4 regions of the Streptomyces sp. MK7 genome follow, and region 4 is predicted to be linked to each of the others. Evidence: riboswitches for the same ligand, from Rfam matches in the RefSeq annotation. Region 4 holds a riboswitch; each other region holds the start of a gene.

Region 1 (4,412 bases), on a different contig from region 4:
ACAGCGGGCCGGCCACCGCTATGTCGTGGAGAACATCGACCTGCCCGCCCTGATCGCCTACCGGCGCAGCGGATACACCACACCGCACGCTCCGGCGAAGGCGAGCGGGACCGAACTGGCCTGGCTCGCGGGTGACGACCCGCTGCCGTTCCTCACCATGCTCGCGCGCTTCGTGCGGCCGGGCGCGATCCACCTCTACCAGCTGTGGCGTACCAAACGCCGCGGCAGCACGGCCGGTTAGACACCGGCCACGGGCAACCGCCCGCACGTGCGTACCCCGTACCGCCGCAGCCCGGCACCCTCACGCCCTCACGCCCCCACAGCCCCGCATCCACCCGTCGAACCGGTGGCACCGCCGGCCGTGTCCGGCGGTCGTCCCCGCGGTCGGCCACGCCCACCGCGACGGCCCGTGAAGTGACGCATCAGCACGTCCTGGGGAGGGACTTCGTGAACCATCCGGTAGCAGTCATCGGTGCCGGGCCCTACGGCCTGTCCACCGCCGCCCACCTGCGAGCACGCGGCATTCCGGTCCGTGCCTTCGGCGAGCCCATGGTCGCCTGGCGGGACCACATGCCCGCCGGAATGCTGCTCAAGTCGACCCCGGCCGCCTCCACCATCGACTGCCCACGGCGCGGCCACACTCTGGTCGACTACTGCGACGCGGCCGGCATCGAGCGGCTGGTCACCGACGAGGACATCATCCCGGTGGAGACCTTCGTCGCCTACGGCGAGTGGTTCCAGCGCAGGCTGGTGCCCGAACTGGAGCGGACCCGGGTCGTGTCGGTCGACCGGCGGCCGGGCGGCGGCTTCGAGCTGAAGGTGGACTCCGGGGAGCAGTTCGCCGCGCGCGCGGTCGTGGTCGCGACCGGCCTGTCGGGCCTCGCCCATCTGCCGCCCGAGCTGGCCGGCGCGGCACCGGACGGCCCCGCACCCGCCGGCGGGGTCTCCCACAGTTCCCAGCACCACGACCTGACCCGGTTCGCCGGCAAGGAGCTGATCGTCGTAGGTGCCGGCCAGTCCGCGCTGGAGACCGCCGTGCTCGCGGCGGAGGCCGGCGCGCGGGTGCGGGTGGTGGCGCGCGGCCGCGGCAAGGTCGCCTTCGGCGCCCCGCCCTGGGACCAGCCCAGGCTGCGCCCCGAGTCCCCCTTCGGCCGCGCCTGGTCGCTGTGGGCGCTCAGCCACTACCCCCACCCCTACCGCCGCCTGCCCGCCCAGGTACGCCACTACCTGGCCCGACGGGTCCTCGGCCCGCTCGGCGCCTGGTGGCTGCGCGACCGCTTCGAGGGAACGGTGCCGGTCGTCGAGGTGGCCCGGATCGTTCGCGCCGAGGCGCTCGACGGCCGCGCGGCACTGACCGTGCGCACCCTGGGCAGCAGCACCCGGGAACTGACCGCCGACCACATCGTGGCGGCGACCGGCTACCGCGTCGACCTGGCCGCGCTGGGCTTCCTCGGCCACGAGCTGCGCACGGAGCTCGCGGTGAGCCGGGGTGCCCCGAAGCTCGGGGCGGGCTACGTCTCCTCGGTCCCGGGCCTGTACTTCACGGGGCTGCCGGCGGCGGCGTCGTACGGCCCGGTGATGCGCTTCGTGTGCGGCACGGAGTTCGCCTCACCACGGCTGGCACGCCACCTGGCGGCGGCACACGGCTGAGCATCTCGCGGACGCCGGAGGCGAGTTGGAGGGAGGTGGCCGGTAAGGAGGGGGCCGCGGGGGTCGTCCGGTTCCGGTGGGGCCGGGGGTGCGGCGGATCCGTATTCTCTGATCATGCCCGCTCCCCTTGCCTATGCCCTCATCGCCACCGACCTGGACGGAACGCTCCTGCGCGGCGACGACACCGTGTCCGAGCGGTCCCTGGCCGCGCTCGCGCGGGCGGCGGCGGCCGGTGCCCGGCACCTCGTCGTGACCGGCCGGCCGGCGCCGAGGGTCCGGACGCTGCTGAAGGCCCTGGGCTCCACGGGCCTCGCGGTGTGCGGCCAGGGAGCGCAGCTCTACGACGCGGCGGCGGACCGTCTGCTGTGGTCGGTCACGCTGGACACGGAGACGGCCGAGACCGCGCTCGGCAAGATCGAGGCCGAGGTGGGGGAGGTGTACGCCGCGGTCGACCAGGACGGAGCGGACGGGCTCACGCTCATCGAGCCGGGGTACCGCATGCCGCACCCGACCCTGCCGGCGTCGCGGGTCGAGCGGCGCGAGGAGCTGTGGCAGGCGCCGATCAGCAAGGTGCTGCTGCGCCATCCCGTGCTGTCCGACGACGAGTTGGCCGAGGTGGCCCGTGGCGCGGTCGGTTCGCTCGCCACGGTCACCATGTCGGGGCCGGGCACGGTCGAGCTGCAGCCGTGCGGCATCACCAAGGCGACCGGGCTGGCGCTGGCCGCCGAGCGCCTGAGGCTCGGCCGGCACAGCGCCCTGGCCTTCGGTGACATGCCGAACGACATCCCCATGTTCCAGTGGGCCGCCCGGGGTGTGGCCATGGCCGACGCCCATCACGAGCTGAAGGCCGTGGCCGACGAGGTCACCTTGTCGAACGAGGACGACGGCGTCGCCGTCGTCCTCGAGCGGTTGTTCCCCTAGAGAACAGGTGGGACGACCGATCAGTACGCGCTGAAGACGTTGTCGATCGAGCCGTACCGGTCGGCCGCGTAGTTGCAGGCGGCCGTGATGTTCGCGACCGGGTCGTAGATGTCGAACGAGGTGCCGTCCACGTGGTACGCGTTGAAGGTCGGCTGGATGACCTGCAGCAGGCCCTTGGACGGGATGCCCTTGGCGGCGTTGGAGTCCCAGAGGTTGATGGCCCGCGGGTTGCCGGACGACTCGCGCATCACGTTGCGGTAGATGCCGTTGTAGCTGCCCGGGATGCCCTTGTCGGCCATGATCGCGAGGGACTCGCGGATCCAGCCGTCGAGGTTGTTCGGATAGGCGACCGTGCTCGCGGCCCTGGTGGTGGTGCTCTTGGCCGGGGTGGCGGCGGAGGCGCTGGTGGCGCCGATGAGCGGCAGGGCGAGGACGGCGGCACCGGTGCCGCTGACGGCGAGGGTGCGGACGAGACGAGCGGCGCGGGTACGGCGCTGGACCTGTGCGGGCATGGGAATTCCTCTCCTACGCCTGCGAGGTGAGCTGTCGGGTTCGGGCGGGGAGGTGCCCGGCCGTGTCCCGGAGGACATGGCTTCACCCCAAGCCGTTCCGGCACGGCGTACGACGACGTACGACGCTCCGGCCCGGCGACTTACCTGGGTCCCCCGCTCCTGCCATGAGTGGTTCGGTCGATGGGCATCGGGCGGCGGCAGGATTCGGCGTCCGCTCGATGGACCGGGAACGTATGCGAGAGCACACGCCCGGAACAAGTGCTCGGATTACAGATCGTCCTGTTTGACCTTGATCTGAGGCGTTTGGGGTGCTTGATCCTTTGCTGTTGCCAAGGGTCAACTGGCATGCGGGGGAAGGGAAGGCAAGGAGACGGGGCGCACGGAGGGTCGAAGGCCCGGCGTGACCCAACTCACGGTTTCATGGGACGAGGAGCAATTACGGCTAAGCGGAATATAGATGGCAATAGGGTTAAATCGGGCCATGGAGTGTGCGGGCGTGACGGTCGTCACTTCGGGTGACGTCGTGGCCTGTGTGTACGTGTGCACCTGTGCGCATGTGTGCGAGTGGGGGCGGCCGCGGGTAGGGAGAGGTAAGTCGATAAATATCTGTTCATATGTGGTGAACGAAAACATATCGGGCGTGATCCGATACCGCCTGGCCTGTATAGGTGGGCGCCATCGGTGATCGAAACGTGACCGGATACGCTGACTTGAGTGATGGCAGCGACCTATCGACAAACCGTGTAAGCGCCAGCAGACACCAGCAGACAGGAGACCCCTCGTGACCGTCGTCGGGCCGTTCGGGCTGAGCGTGCGGGACCAGGCTCTCGAAGCCGATGTCCAGGCCGGATTGGCGGCTGTCGAGGAAGGGCTGCTCGAAGCCACCAAGAGCGAGGTCCCCTTCATCACCGAGGCCGCGCAGCACCTGGTCAAGGCGGGCGGGAAGCGGTTCCGGCCGCTGCTCGTGATGCTGGCGGCGCAGTTCGGCGACCCGTACGCGCCGGGGGTCGTGCCCGCGGCCGTGGTGGTGGAGCTGACCCACCTGGCGACGCTGTACCACGACGACGTGATGGACGAGGCCGCGGTGCGGCGCGGAGTGGCCAGCGCGAACACCCGCTGGGGCAACTCCGTCGCGGTCCTCACCGGCGACTTCCTGTTCGCCCGGGCCTCCCAGATCCTCGCCGACCTCGGGCCCGAGGCGGTCCGCGTGCAGGCACTGGCGTTCGAGCGGCTCGTCACCGGGCAGATCCTGGAGACGGCGGGGCCCCAGGACGGACGGGATCCGGTCGACCACTACCTGGACGTGCTGGGCGGCAAGACGGGGTCGCT
Region 2 (4,412 bases), on a different contig from region 4:
GAGTCCTCCCGCCTCTACAACCGCCTGGTGCGCCGCGACCGCACCGCCGTCGCGGCCGGGTTCGGCCTGCTGCGGCTGGCCGGGGCGCCCTCCCTGGGCTGGCTGGACGTGAAGACCTCCGGTGACGTCGAGGTCCCGGTCATCGAGACCGCCATCGACGAGGAGCTCGCCCGGTTCGCCGAGGAGGGGCCCACGGCCGAGGAGATGGAGCGCGCCCAGGCCCAGCTCGAGCGCGAGTGGCTGGACCGGCTCGGCACGGTCGCGGGCCGCGCGGACGAGCTGTGCCGGTACGCGGTCCTCTTCGGCGACCCGCAGCTCGCCCTGACCGCCGTCAAGCGCGTCCTGGAGGTGACGCCCGAGGATGTCCAGGAGGTCGCCAAGGCGCGCCTGCGCCCCGACAACCGCGCGGTGCTCGTCTACGAGCCGACCACCGCCGACACGCCCGAAGCAGGCGACGCCCAGGACGAGGACGCCGCGGCCACCGACGACACCGAGGAGGCGGCGAAGTGACCGAGCTCGCCACGATGGACTTCCACCCCCAGCCCAAGGCGGGCGAGGCCAAGCCGTGGGCGTTCCCGGCGCCCGAGCGCGACACGCTGGACAACGGCATGACCGTCCTGCGCTGCCACCGCCCCGGCCAGCAGGTCGTCGCCGTCGAGGTGCTGCTGGACGCCCCCCTGGACGCCGAGCCGGCCGGCCTGGACGGTGTCGCCACGATCATGGCGCGGGCCTTCTCCGAGGGCACCGACAAGCACTCCGCCGAGGAGTTCGCCGCCGAGCTGGAGCGCGCCGGCGCCACCCTCGACACGCACGCCGACCACCCCGGCGTACGGCTCAGCCTGGAGGTCCCGGCTTCCCGCCTGGCCAAGGGACTCGGCCTGCTGGCCGACGCCCTCAGGGCGCCGGCGTTCGCCGACTCCGAGGTCGAGCGGCTGGTGCGCAACCGGCTCGACGAGATCCCGCACGAGCTGGCCAACCCCTCCCGTCGCGCCGCCATGGAGCTCTCCAAGGAGCTGTTCCCGGCCACCGCGCGCATGTCGCGCCCGCGCCAGGGCACCGAGGACACCGTCCGCGGCATCGACGCGGCGGCCGTACGCGCCTTCTACGACCGGCACGTCCGTCCCTCCACAGCCACCGCCGTGGTCGTCGGCGACCTCACCGGCATCGACCTCGACGAGCTGTTCGGCCAGACCCTGGGCGCCTGGACCGGCTCGCCGGCCAAGCCGCGGCCCGTGCCGGCGGTGCGCGCCGACGACACCGGCCGCGTGGTCATCGTGGACCGCCCCGGCGCCGTCCAGACCCAGCTGCTCATCGGCCGCATCGGCGCCGACCGGCACGACCGTGTGTGGCCCGCCCAGGTGCTCGGCACCTACTGCCTCGGCGGCACCCTCACCTCCCGTCTGGACCGCGTCCTGCGCGAGGAGAAGGGCTACACCTACGGTGTGCGGGCGTTCGGCCAGGTGCTGCGCTCGGCCCCCGACGGCTCGGGCGCCGCGATGCTCGCGATCAGCGGCTCGGTGGACACGCCGAACACCGGCCCGGCGCTGGACGACCTGTTCACGGTGCTGCGCAAGCTCGCCGCCGAGGGCCTCACCGACGCCGAGCGGGACGTCGCCGTGCAGAACCTCGTCGGTGTGGCGCCGCTCAAGTACGAGACGGCCGCCGCCGTGGCGAGCACGCTGGCCGACCAGGTCGAGCAGCACCTGCCCGACGACTACCAGGGGACGCTCTATCAGCAACTCGCCGCCACCGGCACGGTGGAGGCCACCGCGGCGGTCGTCAGCGCCTTTCCGGTGGACCGGCTGGTGACGATCCTCGTCGGTGACGCGGCGCAGATCGGGCAGCCCGTGGAGGCCCTGGGCATCGGCCGGGTGAGCGTCGTCGCGGCCGAGTAGCGGCCCTCGGGGACACCGTCCGGCAGCGGACGTGAGGCACGCGCGCGTGGGGCCCTGGTGACCGAAGCGTCGTCAGGGCCTCACGATGTCCGAATTGGGGGAGAGGTTGCCTGTCTGCCCTGTGGCATGCGCTACAAAAGTCCGGATCGGTTTGGGAACTGACAGCGCGCCCCTCTAGCGTCGGTCCGGCTGTTCGTCGGGCAGTGCGCCGCACCCGCGGCACCGGACAGCCATCGCCGAGTCCCCGTACGGCGCGAGCCAGGGGAGCCGGGGACCCACCCAGTCCCTGGGGTGAATCGGACACCCGCGCGCGCAGTGAGGGGTCCGTAGGAGACCTTCCTGCTCCGAACCCGTCAGCTAACCCGGTAGGCGAGAGGGAAGGAAAGGACCAGCCTCTACATGGCGTTCACGCGCGCCACCGGGAAGCATCGCCGCCCCAGCCGGATGCACCGCACCACCGCCCGCGCGGTGGGTGCCGCGGCGCTCACCACCACCGGAGTCCTCGGTACTCTCGCCGCCGCACCGGCCCTGGCCGCCGAGGTCCCCGCCCCCGAGGAGACCGGCCTGACCCCGGTCATCACCATCGGCGACAGCATCGCCGAAAAGATCGACGCCCAGGCCGCCGCCCAGCGGCAGGCCGCCGAGCAGAAGAAGGCCGAGGAGGCCGCGCGCCAGAAGGCCGCCGAGCTGGCGAAGAAGGAGCGCGAGGCCAAGGAGCGCGCCGCCCGCGAGGCCGAGCGCAAGCGCCTCAACGCCTTCGTGCCGCCGATCTCCGGCTCGTACGTCTCCACCGGCTACAAGGCCGGCGGCTCCCTGTGGTCCTCCGGCTCCCACACCGGCATCGACTTCCACGCCGCGAGCGGCACCTCCGTGCACGCCGTCGGCGTCGGCACCGTCGTCGAGACCGGCTGGGGCGGGGCGTACGGCAACCAGATCGTGATCAGGATGGCCGACGGCATGTACACCCAGTACGGCCACCTGTCGTCCATCGGCGTCTCGGTGGGCCAGAAGGTCGTCCCGGGCCAGCAGATAGGCCTGTCCGGCGCGACCGGCAACGTCACCGGACCGCACCTCCACTTCGAGGCCCGCACCACCCCGGACTACGGCTCCGACATCGACCCGGTCGCCTACCTCCGCAAGCACGGTGTGAACGTCTGAGCGACTCGCGCAGCCCTGCCCGAAAGCCCCGGCCGGTGAAGCCGGGGCTTTCGGCGTTCCGGGCGCGGCGCTGTCCAAAAAATATCCATGGATTCCGGCCCGCCGTCGGAAATTCCCGCTCACTGGAATAGAGTCACGGAACGGGCGTCCGGTGTGGCGCACAACGGGGATTCCGGCGGGATTCAGGCGGAGGTCGGTCATGCGTATTCCGGCGCACTCGGTGTGCACGGCGATCCGGGACGACATCGTCGCCGGAGTCCATGAGCGCGGCAGCCGGCTCACCGAGGAGGTCCTCGCCCGCCGCTACGGCGTCTCGCGGGTCCCCGTGCGAGAGGCCCTGCGCACCCTGGAGGCCGAGGGCTTCGTGGTGACCCGGCGGCACGCCGGGGCGTGCGTGGCGGAGCCCACCGAGCAGGAGGCCGCCGACCTGCTGGAGATGCGGCTGCTGCTGGAACCGCTGGCCGCCTCCCGGGCCGCCCAGCGCCGCACGGAGGCCCATCTGAAGGTGTTGCGCGGCCTGGTCAGGCTGGGGCAGGAGCGGGCCGCGAGCGGCGGCGGCGAGGAGCTGCGGTCCCTGGGGAGCTGGTTCCACGAGACGCTCACCCAGGCCTGCGACAGCCCGGCGCTCACCGCCATGCTGACCCAGCTGCGGCACAAGATCGCCTGGATGTACTCGGTGCCCGTCCCGGCCGACCCCGTGGAGTCCTGGGCCGAGCACGGTGCCATCGCCGACGCGGTGGCGCGCGGCGACGGCGAGCGCGCGCGGGCGCTGACCGCCCTGCACGCCGAGCGCGCGACCGCCGCCCACCGCGTGAGGACTTCGCAACGTCCCGTAAACACATCGGGAGCGCGGAATTAACGTGAGGGCCGTATACAAAGAGGGGAATTCGGAGTGGGGGTATTTGCCCTGCCCGTTTTCATGGACGGCTTTCAAGTGCGTCGGAATTTCGTTCGGAGCGTTGTGCGGTCGATTCGTCTGAGCCGATCCACTGCGTCGACCCTCCGAGCCGGTCTACCCGGCCGATCTGATGAGGCCGATCCGCGGCCGGTCCGCTCAGGGACGAGCCGGAAAAAGCGAAGCCGCGCCGCCCGGCCCGGGCGACGCGGCTTCGGTGCTCGAGACGCGACGTCAGCGCTCGATCGGACCGTCAGACCGTCTCGGGAAGCTCCTCGAGCCCCTCGGAGACCAGCTTGGCCAGCCGGTCCAGGGCGGCGTCCGCGCCCTCGGCGTCGGAGGCCAGGACGACCTCCTCGCCGCCCTGGGCGCCGAGGCCGAGGACGGCCAGCATGGAGGCGGCGTTGACGGGGCTGCCGTCGGCCTTGGCGATCGTCACGGGGACACCTGCGGCCGTGGCGGCC
Region 3 (4,412 bases), on a different contig from region 4:
CGGGGCGGCCACCGTCGGCTCGGCCGCGAGCCAGGCCAGGGCCACCGTGGCGACCTCGGCGTCATGGGCACGGGCGACCTCGTCGAGGGCGGCGAGCACCTTCCGGCCGCGCTCGGTCTCGAGGTGCTTGGCCGCGCCCTGCGCCCGCGCGCTGTCCACCGTCGCACCGGGCCGGTACTTGCCGGTCAGGAAGCCGGAGGCCAGCGCGAAGTACGGCACGGCGGCCAGGCCGTACCGCTCGGCGACGTCCCGCAGCGCGCCCTCGTAGGTGTCGCGCGAGACGAGGTTGTAGTGCGGCTGGAGCACCGCGTACCGGGCGAGGCCCTCGCGGTCGGAGAAGTCCAGGGAGGCCTGGAGCCGCTCGGCGGAGATGTTGGAGGCCGCGATGTGCCGCACCTTGCCCGCCCTCACCAGCTCGTCGAGCGCGCCGATGATCTCCTCGACCGGCACCTCGGGCTTGTCGAAGTGGGTGTAGTACAGGTCGATGTAATCGGTGCCCAGGCGCTTGAGGGAGGCGTCGGCCGCGGCCTTGATGTTCGCGGCGGACAGGCCCTGGAAGTCCGGGTGCTGGCTGACCTTGGTCGCGATGACGACGTCGGAGCGGTTGCCGCGCTCCTTGATCCACTGACCGATGATCGTCTCGGACTCGCCGCCCTTGTTGCCCTCCACCCACGCCGAGTAGGAGTCGGCGGTGTCGATGAAGTTGCCGCCGGCGGCCGTGTAGGCGTCCAGGACGGCGAAGGACTGCGTCCGGTCGGCGGTCCAGCCGAAGACGTTCCCGCCGAGGGCGAGCGGGAAGACCTCGAGATCGGACGAACCGAGCTTGCGTAGAGAAGTCATGCAGGACATCAACGGCCAGGTTGGAGGAGCGCATTCCGTGCCTCGCCGGACCGGACCGCAAAGATCACGTAAACGGACTTCGGGGCCGGGGCCGGGGCCTCAGGGGTTGAGGCCCTTCCCCCGCAGCCACGCCATCGGGTCGATGGCGGTGGCCTGGCCGTCAGGGTGGACCTCCAGGTGCAGGTGGGGGCCGGTGACGTTGCCGGTGGCGCCCACGCGGCCGATGACGTCGCCCGTGTTCACCTTCTGCCCGACCGAGACGCTGATCGACGACTGGTGGCAGAACCACAGCTCGGTGCCGTCGTCGAGGGTGAGGATCGTGCGGTAGCCGTAGGACCCGGCCCAGCCGGCCTCGGTGATGGTGCCGCTGTGGATCGCCTTGATCAGGGTGCCGGTGGGCGCGGCGAAGTCGAGGCCGGTGTGGTAGCCGGAGGACCACATGGAGCCGGCCTGACCGAAGGTGGAGGTGATGGTGTAGGAGGAGGTCGGCAGCGTGTACTGCTTGGCCAGCTCCGCCAGCCGCTCCGCCTCGGCCTTCCTCCTGGCCTCCTCCTCCGCCTTCTGCTTCTCGGCGGCGGCCTTGGCCTCGGCCTCCTTCTGCGCCTTGGCGGCGGCCTCCTGGGCCTTCTTGGCGGCGGCGGCCTCGGCGGCCTCCTGGGCCTTGGTCTCGACCTGGGCCTCCTGCTGCTCGGCCTGGGCCATGATGCGGTTGCGCAGGGCCTCGCCCGCGTCGGAGCTGCCCTGCCCGGTCTCGGCGGAGCTCACGCCGACGTCGCTGAGCACGGTCGCGGAACCCTGGGGGGCGTCGTCGTGGGCGGAGTCGTGGAACAGGGAGCCCACGGCGGGCAGGGACTCCACGGAGGGCAGGTCGGGCAGGGAGATGGAGACCGGGGGCTTGCCGGTGTTGGCGCTGGCCATGCCGCCCGCGCCGACGGCGGCTATGACGCCCACGCCGAGCACGGTGGAGCTGCGGGCGAGCCCGCCGCCGCGCTGCTTGGCGACGCGGTGCCGGCCGCGCACCGGGCGGAGGGAGTCCTCGGTGGGGTTCCACTCCTCCCAGGGGCCCTCGTCGGGGCGCCGACCGCCGTATCCGAAGGTCTCGGTGCGCTGGTTCGGCACGAACGGGGCTTCTGGTGCGGGCCGGTTGGACGCCACTCGGGCGTGCTCCTTTCCTTCCGTCTCGCCTACCGGGTTAGCTGACGGGTTCGGAGCGGGAAGGTCTCCTACGCGCGTCAACCAGCCGTATCGTCACGGTGGATGAGGCGCGATTCACCCCAAGTTGGTGGTTCCCCGGTTCCCTCGCGGGATTCGGCGCGTGCGCACGGAGCCGCCTCTTGTGACGGCTGGGACGACCGCGCTGCGTTATCGAACGTTAATAGACGGGAGGGCTCGATTCCAAGCCGTCCGGCTTGATCCTTAAACCTTTTTGACCAGGACTTTTGGCCCAGGAGTACTGAAAAACGGGCGAGTTGCCTGCATCGCAGGAGTCACAGAGGTTTTGATGGTGTCTCAGATGTTATGCGGAGGGGGATCGTCCGTTCACTGCGCGTGATGGTCATCAGCGGGGGCACGATGCATACGCGATCGACGCGGACTCCCCGAGCAGATCCGGGACCGGAAGCACTCAGGACCGAAAACGCTCAGGGCCGGAATCCATTCGGATTCCGGCCCTGAGCCTTCAGTAGCGGGGACAGGATTTGAACCTGCGACCTCTGGGTTATGAGCCCAGCGAGCTACCGAGCTGCTCCACCCCGCGTCGGTATGACACCAGTGTACGCCATCCACGAGGCAGCTCGCGCACCCCTTGGTCCGGCCGTTCGTCGGGCCCCCGTCAGCGCCTCTCCTCCGCCCTGGCCAGGGCCTCGCCTCCCAGGTGCCGGTTCGGCTCCTGGGCCAGGCCCTCGAACTCGGGCAGTACGACGACGTCCGCCCCGGCGTCCAGGAGCACCGCGGCCCCGTTGGCGGCCTCGACGAACGTGTCCGGTTCCCGCCAGGCGGTGACGACCCGCCGTACTCCCGCGTCCAGAATCAGCCGGGCGCACGGGCGCGGCCGGGAGGCGCGTCGGGCGCACGGTTCCAGGCTGCTGTACACCGTGGCTGCCGGCAGCCGCGGGTCCGCCGGATCGATCTTGGCCAGCGCCGCCTCCTCCGCGTGCACGACCGGGTCGCCGCCCTCCCGCGAGTGGCCCCGGGCGAGCTCGGTGCCGTCGGCGGCGACGACGACCGCGCCCACGCTGAACGCGGTCCGCGACGGCGGGCACTGCGCCGCCAGCTCGCAGGCGATCCTGAGCCAGTGCCGGTCCGCGGGGGCGGCCTCGGCCCCGGTGCCGGGCGCGGTCGGCTCGTAGCGCATGAGGACGACGTCCCCGATGGCCCGCGTCTCCACCAGCCGCAGCCGCCCGCCCGGGTACGCGCCGGGGCCGAACAGCCGAGGGGCCCGCGGGTCCCCGACGAACAGCGGGGCCAGGACGAGCTGCACCTCGTCGGCGAGCCGCCGCTGGAGCAGCTGGGTGTGCACCGTCCCGCCGCCCTCGACCATCAGCCGGCGCACCCCGCGCACGTCGTGCAGGTGCTCCAGCAGCAGCCGCCAGTCGAGCTCGTCCCCCAGGGGCACGATGTCGACGGCGTGGGCGGCGATGCCGGTCTCGCGCAGCCGCTGGGCGCCCTTGTCGGTCGAGTAGACGATCTTCTCCCCGCCCGTGTGCCAGAAGCGCGCGTCCGGGGCCAGCTCGCCGGAGGCGCTGACCGTGACCTTCAGCGGGTACTCCGGCTGCCCGGCGGCGACTCGGGCGGCACGCCGCTCGGGCGAGTTGACCAGCAGCCGCGGGTTGTCGGCACGCAGGGTGCCGGCCCCGACCAGGATCGCGTCGACCGACGCCCGTACCTCGTCGACCCGGTCGAAGTCGGCGGGGCTGGACAGCAGGAGGCGATCGGGGCCGGTGTCGTCCAGGTAGCCGTCCAGGGAGACGGCGGCGGACAACAGCACGTACGGAAGGGGCATCGGCGCACTCTCTCTCGGAGACCGGCAGTCTCACACGACCGACCCGGAGACCGGCAGTCTCACACGACCGGCCGCCGCCCCGACCGAAACCCCGGCATGCCGCACCGGCACCGTCTGTGGATCAGGACAGGTCGCGGGTGCGGGGGCCGGCGTACTCGGGTGTCGGTGACGTGGCCGAGCCGGTCGACGTCGTCGGTCTCCCACAGGGCGATGTGGGTCATGAAGTGGCCGGGGCGGCGCCGTGCCGGTGCTCCTCGCCAGGCGCGGTCCCATGCCCGACGAGATCACGCTGCGCCCGGTGACCGCCGACGATCTCGACCTGTTCGAGCGCGGGTTCGACGGGCCGGAGGGGACCGGCCCGTACCAGTGGTTCGGCTTCGCTTCATCGGCCGGCCTGCGCCGGCAGTCCGCGGAGAACGGCCTGCTCGGCGCCGACGGCGGCGTGCTTTCCGTGGCGGAGGCGGGGTCGGACGGTGGGCCGGGTCGAGTGGTTCGCCGGCACCTGGGGGCGGCCGCCACCTCCACCTGCTGGACGCCGACGATCGGCCTGGTGCCGGCCGCGCGCGGCCGC
Region 4 (4,412 bases):
AGCACGAGATCGGTCACGGAGAGCGGCTGGAGGGGATGCCACCGGGAAATCGCGAAGAACGCCATGGAGATCCCCTGGGTCGTCGAGCGGCCGGAGTTCCATCTCCAGCTTGCTCCAGGAGCCTGCCGAGCACGACCGGAGACCGAATCACCGCGCGATCCCCGTCGACATCCCCCTCGACGCGCGTACGTCCTGTACATTTTTTACAGATCTCTTTCTGGAGGGATGCGCCATGAACCGACCGTCCGACCACCACGTCCTGCCGGAGTTCACCGAGCTCACGAGCGGCGGACGACGCACCATGGATCCGTACGCCAAACTCCTGGAGGAACGGATCGTCCTGCTCGGCACACCGATCGACGACACCTCGGCGAACGACGTCATCGCACAGCTCGTCCATCTCGAGCACCAGAACCCCGACCGGGACATCTCGCTGTACGTCAACTCGCCCGGCGGCTCCTTCGAGGCCATGGCGGCGATCCACGACACGATGGCGTTCGTCTCCTGCGACGTGGCGACGGTCTGCCTGGGCCAGGCCGTCGCCGCCGCCGCCGTGCTGCTGGCCGCGGGCGCGCCGGGCAAGCGGTCCGCGCTGCCCGGGGCACGGATGGTGCTGCGGCAGCCGTCGCTGCCCGAGCCGGTGGAGGGGCAGGTGTCGGACCTGACCGTCCGGGCGGAGGAGCTGCTGCGCGTGCGGGCCCGCCTGGAGGACATGCTCGTACGGCACACCGGGCGCGGCCCGGAGCAGGTGGCCGCGGACCTGGACCGCGAGCGGGTCCTGGACGCGCGGGGCGCGCTGGAGTACGGGCTGGTGGACCGGATCGTCCCGGGCCGCGACGCCGCACGGACCGCACCGGACGCGGGGTGAGCCGACGATGCTGCCACCCGAGCTGCCGCCGCTGCCCGCGCTGACCCGCGCCGAGGCGGAACTGATCGACCGTTACCTCGACGTGGTGGACCTGCTCGGCCGGATCAACCCCGGCCGGTCCGGCGACACCTACCGGGGCCTGCGGGCCGCCCAGGCCCTGGTCGGCAGGGCGGCCGAGCTGCGCGACGCACTGACGCTGATGCACCAGCGGGGCGAGACGGAGCTGCACGCGGCGACGCTTGCGCGGGCGCTGCGGATCCTGGACGGCGACCAACGCACGGCCCGCGTCACCGTGCCGTCCGCTGGCGCGAGTTGACGCCCTCACAGCCGCACGACGGCCGGGCTGCGGAGACACGGCGCGCGCAGATGGACCGGAACGGACCACATGACGTGCCGCCTTTCGGTGGAAACGGCCATCCTCTTTCGGGGCCGCAGCGGTTGCGCAACGTGCCTGCCCCACTTGGCGCAATGAGGTGTTACGGCGCTGGTCCGGGCCTCGCCCCGGAAAGCGACAGACGTTCGAAGGTATGGGTGTCCACCCGAACGGATGAGTGGTGAGTAACAACACAAATCCCCGGTTTCATTGGGATTTTCGGACATCCGTGAGCCAAGATCCCTGTCTGACGACAAGCCCCCGCCGCAGCGGCGGGGCGGTCCGGGCGGACGCCGAGTCCTGCCGCCGCCCGGACGACCGGTCGACGGCAGTGGATCGGCAGGAGTGGAGGACCCGAGCACGACGGGTCGCCGGTTCGGTCACGCCATGGCCGGGCCGAGCAGCCCTTGGGGTGAAGCCGCGTCCGACGCGGCCGGGCTACTTCGCCAGCCCGAATCCGACAGGTCATCCTTCACAGGCGGCTGACGAAGGGTTGCGCATGACTGCGCTCAATCGTGTCCCGTCGTTCATGGCCCGGGCCGGCACGGCCTCGGCCCTGACCATCGCCGCCGTGGGTGGCTCGATCGTGGTACCGGGCTTCGCGCCGGACGCCTCGGCCGCGGCCCTGGCGACGAAGGCGCTCAAGATCGCGGCGTCCAAGAAGGGCTCCCCCTACCAGTGGGGAGCGACCGGTCCGCGCAGGTTCGACTGCTCCGGGCTCACGCTGTACTCGTTCAAGAAGGCGGGCAAGAGGCTGCCGCGCACGGCCGCCCAGCAGTACAACAAGACCCGCCACATCTCCTCACACAGCCGCAGGGCCGGGGACCTGGTGTTCTTCCACTCGGGCTCCTACGTCTACCACGTCGGCATCTACGCCGGCGGGGGCAAGATCTGGCACGCCCCGAAGACCGGGGACGTGGTGCGGCTGCAGAAGATCTGGACCCGGAGCGTCTGGTACGGCCGGGTCAGCTGACGAGCCCGGGGCGGTGGCGCGGCCGTTGGGCCGCCGCCACCGCCCCGGGCTGCTGCGCACCCCGTCAGCCACGCCGGCCGGCTCCCGCCGGCCCGGTCCGGCCCATGCCTAGGATTCCCGTCGGCCCGCCGTCGTCACGGGGCGGTCCTCGAAGGTCCACGGGAGCTCGATCCAGACCGTCTTGCCGCCCTCGCGAGTGGGCCGCACGGTGAGGCTGCCGCCGCACTCCGCGGTGAGCCAGCGGATGATCACCATCCCCCGGCCGTTGTCCTGCTGGACGGCGGCCGGCAGTCGTCTGGGGAAGCGCGGGTGGCTGTCGGTCACCCCGATGCGCAGCTGTTCGTCACGTTCCAGGACCAGGTCCACCGTGAAGGTGGGTGACTGCCCGAGGGTGTGCTGGACGGCGTTGGTGGCGAGTTCGGAGACGATGAGCCGTACGGTCTCGGCGGCATCCGTGTCCGACGGCAGGCCCCACTCCGCCAGGGTGCCCACCGCATAGGTCCGGGCGGCGGAGACCGAGGCGGGATCGCTCGGCAGAGTGACGGATGCTTCCAGATGGTCTGCCATGGCGACGTCGTCCCTTTCCCGCGGGACCGCGGTCCGACACGGAGCGGATGGTTCGAGTACGGTCCCGGACTGGTGCTTCGCCGTCAGACTGCCACCACCGGGCCGGTCACGGGTGGCGATCCACCAAGATATGCATATATCTGTCGCTCGAAGCGGTGAACTGTGCGACGGCAGAGCGGATTCGGCCCGGGTTTCCGGAGGCTGTCACCGAGGAGCCCAGAAGGAGTGAGGAGCAGTCGATGCAGCACGGTCCCGCGGTGCGCCGCCGCAAGCTGGGCGCCGAACTGCGCGCGCTGCGCGCCGGTGCGGGCCTCACCAGTGGTGAGGCGGCCCGACTGGTGGGCTGGCACCAGTCGAAGGTGAGCCGGATCGAGACCGGCGCGAGCGGGGTCAAACCGGCCGATGTGCGGTTACTGCTGGACGCCTACGCGGTCCGCGACTCCCAGCTGCGCGACTTGCTCATGGTGCTGGCGGGCTCCGACGACGGCGACGAACGGCAGCACTGGTGGCACGCCTATCGAGGCGTACTGCCGCCGACGTACCGGGACTTCATCAGCCTGGAGTCCCAGGCCACCGCGATGCGCACCCTGGAGACCTCGGTGGTCCCGGGGCTGTTGCAGACCCCGGAGTACGCCCGCGCGGTGACCCGGGCCGCCGTGGACGGACTCGACGACGACCGGCTGGACGCCCTGGTGGAGGTGCGGCTGGCCCGGCAGGACGTGCTGCGGGCCGATCCGCCGCTGGAGCTGCACGCCGTGCTCGACGAGGCGGTGCTGCGCCGGGAGGTGGGCGGGCCGGAGGTGATGGCGCGGCAGCTGGAACGCCTGACCAGGGCGGCCCGGCTTCCCCAAGTCCGGCTCCAGGTAATGCCGTTCGCCGCCGGAGCGCATATCGGCATCACCGGTCCTTTCGTAATCTTTTCATTTTCGAACACTTCTGATCTGGACGTCGTTGTTCTCGACCACTTGACGAGTAGCCTCCATCTCGAACGGAAAGAAGACCTAGAGGCCTACACCGAGGCCTTCAACTCCCTTCGGTACCACGCGCTTTCGATCGAGGACTCGTTGGAGTTCATCGCCGCGATACACCACGACAAGTGACGGCACGGCACGCAACCGCGTAAGGAGGCACCATGTCCGCTTTGCTGCGGCACGTACCTTCCCCTACCGATCTGCACGGTGTGCGGTGGCTGCGCAGCAGCTACAGCACGGGAGCCAACAACTGCGTCGAGACGGCCCGGCCGGCCTCAGGGCCGTGCGCCGGACTGCTCGCCGTGCGCGACTCCAAGGACCCGACCGGACCCGCACTGCTCTTCTCCCCCGAGAGCTGGGCGGACTTCACGGCCGCGGTGCACCGCATCTGAGGTCCGTATCCGGTGGCGCACGGCCGTGTCACGCCGACTCATGGCCGCGTTTCGCCGATCACCCGTACAGCGCGTTCGATCTGAGCCCCAAAGAGGTCGGCACGGGCGGTCAGCCGGAGCCGTGAGATGCCGTCGGGCACGGAAGGAGGACGGAAGCAGCCCACGGCCAGGCCCGCCGCACGGCAGTCGGCCGCCCAGCGCACGGCGCTCTCCGGGGAGGGCGCCCGCACGGAGACCACCGCGGCGTCCGGGCGCACCGCCTCGAGCC

The links. Region 4 has a riboswitch for cyclic di-AMP ahead of R2S09_RS20695 (C40 family peptidase). Riboswitches for the same ligand answer to the same signal wherever they lie in the genome.
Region 1: linked by a shared signal. The riboswitch ahead of R2S09_RS22350 (transglycosylase SLT domain-containing protein) and the one ahead of R2S09_RS20695 (C40 family peptidase) in region 4 are both predicted to bind cyclic di-AMP.
Region 2: linked by a shared signal. The riboswitch ahead of R2S09_RS23005 (M23 family metallopeptidase) and the one ahead of R2S09_RS20695 (C40 family peptidase) in region 4 are both predicted to bind cyclic di-AMP.
Region 3: linked by a shared signal. The riboswitch ahead of R2S09_RS02650 (M23 family metallopeptidase) and the one ahead of R2S09_RS20695 (C40 family peptidase) in region 4 are both predicted to bind cyclic di-AMP.

Annotation. Positions count from the first base shown of each region.
Region 1 covers NZ_JAVACL010000020.1:117,914-122,325, forward strand. Annotated here, with positions in the region: gene R2S09_RS22335 (ATP-grasp domain-containing protein) at 1-241, shown strand, start outside; gene R2S09_RS22340 (FAD-dependent oxidoreductase) at 448-1,650, shown strand; gene R2S09_RS22345 (Cof-type HAD-IIB family hydrolase) at 1,765-2,571, shown strand; gene R2S09_RS22350 (transglycosylase SLT domain-containing protein) at 2,592-3,083, opposite strand; cyclic di-AMP (ydaO/yuaA leader) riboswitch at 3,087-3,272, opposite strand; gene R2S09_RS22355 (polyprenyl synthetase family protein) at 3,865-4,412, shown strand, end outside.
Region 2 covers NZ_JAVACL010000021.1:138,855-143,266, reverse strand. Annotated here, with positions in the region: gene R2S09_RS23015 (pitrilysin family protein) at 1-510, shown strand, start outside; gene R2S09_RS23010 (pitrilysin family protein) at 507-1,895, shown strand; cyclic di-AMP (ydaO/yuaA leader) riboswitch at 2,120-2,282, shown strand; gene R2S09_RS23005 (M23 family metallopeptidase) at 2,295-3,053, shown strand; gene R2S09_RS23000 (GntR family transcriptional regulator) at 3,253-3,912, shown strand; gene R2S09_RS22995 (HPr family phosphocarrier protein) at 4,202-4,412, opposite strand, start outside.
Region 3 covers NZ_JAVACL010000001.1:577,386-581,797, reverse strand. Annotated here, with positions in the region: gene R2S09_RS02655 (aldo/keto reductase) at 1-840, opposite strand, end outside; gene R2S09_RS02650 (M23 family metallopeptidase) at 940-1,995, opposite strand; cyclic di-AMP (ydaO/yuaA leader) riboswitch at 2,007-2,164, opposite strand; tRNA gene R2S09_RS02645 (tRNA-Met) at 2,523-2,596, opposite strand; gene R2S09_RS02640 (dihydrofolate reductase family protein) at 2,672-3,841, opposite strand; gene R2S09_RS02635 (hypothetical protein) at 4,113-4,412, shown strand, end outside.
Region 4 covers NZ_JAVACL010000018.1:52,468-56,879, reverse strand. Annotated here, with positions in the region: gene R2S09_RS20710 (ANTAR domain-containing protein) at 1-65, opposite strand, end outside; gene R2S09_RS20705 (ATP-dependent Clp protease proteolytic subunit) at 233-868, shown strand; gene R2S09_RS20700 (hypothetical protein) at 876-1,184, shown strand; cyclic di-AMP (ydaO/yuaA leader) riboswitch at 1,523-1,737, shown strand; gene R2S09_RS20695 (C40 family peptidase) at 1,741-2,214, shown strand; gene R2S09_RS20690 (ATP-binding protein) at 2,323-2,781, opposite strand; gene R2S09_RS20685 (helix-turn-helix transcriptional regulator) at 3,021-3,881, shown strand; gene R2S09_RS20680 (DUF397 domain-containing protein) at 3,914-4,144, shown strand; gene R2S09_RS20675 (8-amino-7-oxononanoate synthase) at 4,183-4,412, opposite strand, start outside.